One region of the Vagococcus carniphilus genome, then DNA from elsewhere that is predicted to be linked to it. Evidence: predicted binding sites of a transcription regulator. Region 1 holds the regulator's gene; the other holds the start of a gene.

Region 1 (2,198 bases):
GCGGCCCCTAAAGTAATAGAACCTGCTTCATTATCTAAATAATCGTATTCTTTCAGAACTTGTACGGTAATACTAAGAGATGTGGCACTAAAAATGATGCCTAAAAAGAATGATTCTGGAGTTCCCATGCCAATTAGATGACCGAGAATTGCGATGAAAATAAATGGTACGAAGACACCAAACGTGGCGACTATAATGGCAGGTTTTAAATACCGCCTGAGTAAGTTTAAGTCACTTTCTAATCCAACTAAAAACATTAGTAAGATAATTCCTATTTCAGAAAACATGGCAATACCATCTGTTTCTTGTACCATGTTTAAAATGGCGGGTCCAAGTAATAGACCTAGTGTTAATTCACCAAATACGACAGGCAAGTTGAATCGATTACAAAGATGACCTGCCACCTTGGTGCCTAGTAGAATAAAAATAATCATTTTTATTAACTCTAGCGTCAATAATATCCTCTCCTTAAAATTATTTAATTACATCCTTTATACTAAAATATTTATAAAAATAAAGCAAACGATATGATTTTTTTAAATTCAAAAAAACTTAATTATAGGCTTTTTATAATAATAATCATTATAGATTACGTTTTTTTATAAAAAAATATTTAAAAATATGAATAAAAATTCATTAATTATGTATTTCGAGTGGATAAAGTGTATAAATAAAAAACAACCGATATCTTTATCGGCTGTTTCTATAAGCATATTGCTGTTTTTCTTCTGTATAACGTTTATATTGTTTTCTCTTATAACTTTTTTCATCCCAAAGCATTAACCAAATCATAAACAGGGGAGTTAAAACGACCAAAGCGGCTTGCCAACCAAAAGTACCTAAGACAATTCCCAACATTAAAACAATTAACAACAATCCGTATCTTCTTATAGCTTCCATTATTGATCACTCCTAATTAATTTAGAACATCTGTTCGTATTTATATTATACAAACAAACGTTCTTTTTGTAAAGAAAAAAATAAAGCAAATTTTGCTTTATTTTTTAAATATGATTACGATATAGTCCAACAACTTTTCCGAGGATAGAAACATCATCTAAAATAATAGGTTCTAATGTATCATTTTCAGGTTGTAATCGGATATGATTAGTTTCTTTAAAAAATCTCTTACAAGTTGCTTCATTTTCATCAGTCATAGCAATAACAACGTCACCATTATTAGCAACTGATTGTTTTCTTACAATAACATGATCACCATCAAAAATTCCGGCATTAATCATGCTCTCGCCACGAATTGTTAACATGAATAAAGAATTTTCTTCATATTTTAAATCAGGTGGTAGAGGGAAAAAATCAGAAGCTTCTTCAACTGCTAAGATAGGCTCACCAGCTGTTACCACACCAAGCATTGGAATCGTTGTCGGTTTTACACCAATAACGTCTAATCCTTCGGAGGTCAATTCAATAGCTCTTGGTTTAGTTGGATCTCTTAAAATAAGTCCTTTTTTCTCTAGACGTGATAGATGACCATGAACAGTTGATGTTGAAGATAAATTAACGGCTTCACCGATTTCTCTAACGGTAGGTGGATAGCCACGTTCTTCAACTTGTTCATAGATATATCGTAAGACGTCAACCTGTCTCGAAGATTGTTTCTTTGTCATAAGTCGGCCTCTTTTCTTTTTTTTGAGTGTATCATATTTTTAAAATAAAATCAAACGGGTGTTCGCTTTTTTAAGGGGAGAATTAATTGTAATTTTTTCGGAATTAAGCTAAAATTATAGGTACGTATTAATGTTTAAGGAGAGAATAAATGTTATCAAAAGAAAAATTAGCCCGTATTAATGAGCTAGCTAAAAAATCAAAAACTACAACTGGCTTAACCGATACAGAAAAAAAAGAACAAGCTTTATTACGTGAAGAGTACTTAGCTCGCTTTAGAGGTGGGATGCGTAATCATATAGAAGGAATGAAGGTTGTTGATACTGAAGGTAACGATGTGACACCTGATAAATTAAAAGAAATTCAAAAAGATAAGGGACTTCATGGAAGATAAGTAGTCCCTTCTTTTTTGATTTATATATGAAAAGCCTTGCAAAAAAGTCTCATTAGCGTTAGAATATAATAAAGGTAAATTAAACCTAAATAGGAGGATGTATTTTATGAAGTTCGATTCAATAGATCAATTAGGTGTTAACACCATTCGTACACTAAGTTTAGACATGATTCAAAAAGCC
Region 2 (2,198 bases), 1.4 Mb from region 1:
CATGTCTTTCCTGACGGCCCCACATCTGAAGGTGGCTTGCGCTATTGTATTAACGGAGCAGCTTTACGTTTTGTTCCAGTTGGAAAAATGCGTGAAGAAGGTTACGGAAGCTATTTACAATTATTTAATTAAAAAAAGGGATTGTGATTATTTAAGTCACAATCCTTTTTTGTCTATTCTGTTAAGAAATCTTTTTCTAAGTATGAAGGATTTGGGTAAGTATAAAATCCTTGTCCGGATTGAATACCAAGGTGTCCTTTATCAAGGTAATTTTCTTTTAAGAATTGAGCGATTTTTTTAGAATCGTCTGTGTCTTTACTAAGAGCAATATTGTAAGCCGTATTTAAACCAACAATATCTAAAATACCAAATGGACCACGTGGTGATTTAGTTGCAATCATCCATGTTTTATCAATCGTTTCAGGGTCGGCAACTTCATTCACCAATAAATCCTCAGCTGATTTGAGGAGTGGAACGAGTAAAGAATTAAGAATATATCCTCGTTGTTCTTTGTAAAGGGGTAAAGGAATCATACCGATATTTTTAGAAAATGCTACGATTGTCTCGAAAACATCTGGATCAGTCTCAGCTGTTCCCATTATTTCAGCTGTGTTATTCAGCCAAATTTGATTAGCAAAATGAAGAGCTAAAAATTTATCAGGTCGTCCTGTTTCAGCTGCAAAGTCACTTGGTAAAAAAGTTGAAGTGTTCGTTGCAAAAATAGTTGACTCAGGAGCAATCGTTGCTAGTTGTTTGTACAAATTAATTTTAAGTTCTTTGATTTCAGGGATAGCTTCAATGATTAAATCGGCTTCTTTTGAAGCGGTTTCAAGATTAGTTGTGTAGATAAGATTTGAAAGAGTTTCTTTTAGTTCTAAATCGGTCACTTCCATGTCTCTTTCATAGCTTTTGGTTAACGTCACCATACTACGCTGTGCTTTGACTAAAGCTTCATCATTAATGTCAAAAACAGTCACTTTAAACCCAGAGTAGGCAATTTGAAAAGCAATTTGACTACCCAAAACACCACTACCAATAACAGTTACATTTTTAATATCCATCAAAAATCTACCTTCTTTCCAATTATGGGTACAACTAAAGTATAGTCCTAAATGATAATAAGTTAAAATAAAACGTTTTGCCTGTTATTTTAAAGGAAACACAAAACTTTTTGGTAAAAAAACTAAGATATGATACAATCTTAGAGAACGTATGTGCGGAAATTAAAAGAATTAATAAAGGAGAAAAGCATGTTTGAGTATATTAAAGGGAAGGTTACATTCATTAGTCCTTACTATATTGTGATTGAAACAAACCAAATTGGTTATCAAATTGCGGTAGCGAATCCGTTTCGCTATTCTGCTTATTTAGAACAGGAAGTAACGGTGTACTTGCATCAAGTTATTAGAGATGATGCCCATGTTTTATATGGTTTTTCTGATTTGGATGAAAAACAACTTTTCTTAAAATTAATCAGTGTTTCAGGTATTGGACCTAAAAGTGGCTTAGCTATTATGGCATTAGATGATCATGCCGGACTTGTTAATGCCATTGAAACAGAAGATGCTAAATATTTAACAAAATTCCCAGGAGTAGGGAAGAAAACAGCTCAACAAATGGTTTTAGACTTACAAGGTAAACTAGGTGAACTAGAAATAACAGGTGAGCCAAAATCTGTTAGCATGAAACAAGATGATTTGTTTACAAGTGTTGATGATAGTTCACTTCATGAAGCAATCGAAGCATTGAAGGCACTTGGTTACTCAGATAGAGAAATCAAGCGAATTAAAGTAGAACTTGAAGTGATGACAGGCCACAAAACAGATGAAATCCTTCGTCATGGATTAAAATTATTAATGAAAAAGTAGGGAGAAGATTAAATGAATGAGGAAGAAAGTCGGCTTTTATCAAGTGAAGCAGAACAATCCGAAGAGTTTTTAGAAAAGTCACTCCGACCTCAGTATTTATCTCAATACATTGGTCAGGATAAAGTGAAGCGAGAACTTGAAATTTATATTAAAGCAGCTAAACAAAGAGAAGAATCATTAGACCATGTCTTACTTTACGGCCCTCCTGGATTAGGAAAAACAACGATGGCGATGGTTATTGCTAACGAGATGATGGTTAATATCAAAACAACTAGTGGACCAGCAATTGAAAAACCAGGAGATTTAGTTGCCATTTTAAATGAGTTAGAG

What was found. Region 1 encodes LexA, which represses DNA repair genes until DNA is damaged. Its sites were predicted from a motif close to CNAACANNTGTTNG; they were not measured.
Region 2: the regulator LexA is predicted to act here: its motif matches at 1,206-1,219, upstream of ruvA (Holliday junction branch migration protein RuvA).

The regions. Positions count from the first base shown of each region.
Region 1 is NZ_CP060720.1:2,070,045-2,072,242, reverse strand. Features, by position in the region: gene H9L18_RS10205 (cation:proton antiporter) at 1-455, opposite strand, end outside; gene H9L18_RS10200 (hypothetical protein) at 691-900, opposite strand; gene lexA (transcriptional repressor LexA) at 1,005-1,625, opposite strand; gene H9L18_RS10190 (DUF896 family protein) at 1,775-2,017, shown strand; gene tkt (transketolase) at 2,124-2,198, shown strand, end outside.
Region 2 is NZ_CP060720.1:451,586-453,783, forward strand. Features, by position in the region: gene msrB (peptide-methionine (R)-S-oxide reductase MsrB) at 1-132, shown strand, start outside; gene H9L18_RS02345 (3-hydroxyacyl-CoA dehydrogenase) at 174-1,061, opposite strand; gene ruvA (Holliday junction branch migration protein RuvA) at 1,251-1,868, shown strand; gene ruvB (Holliday junction branch migration DNA helicase RuvB) at 1,881-2,198, shown strand, end outside.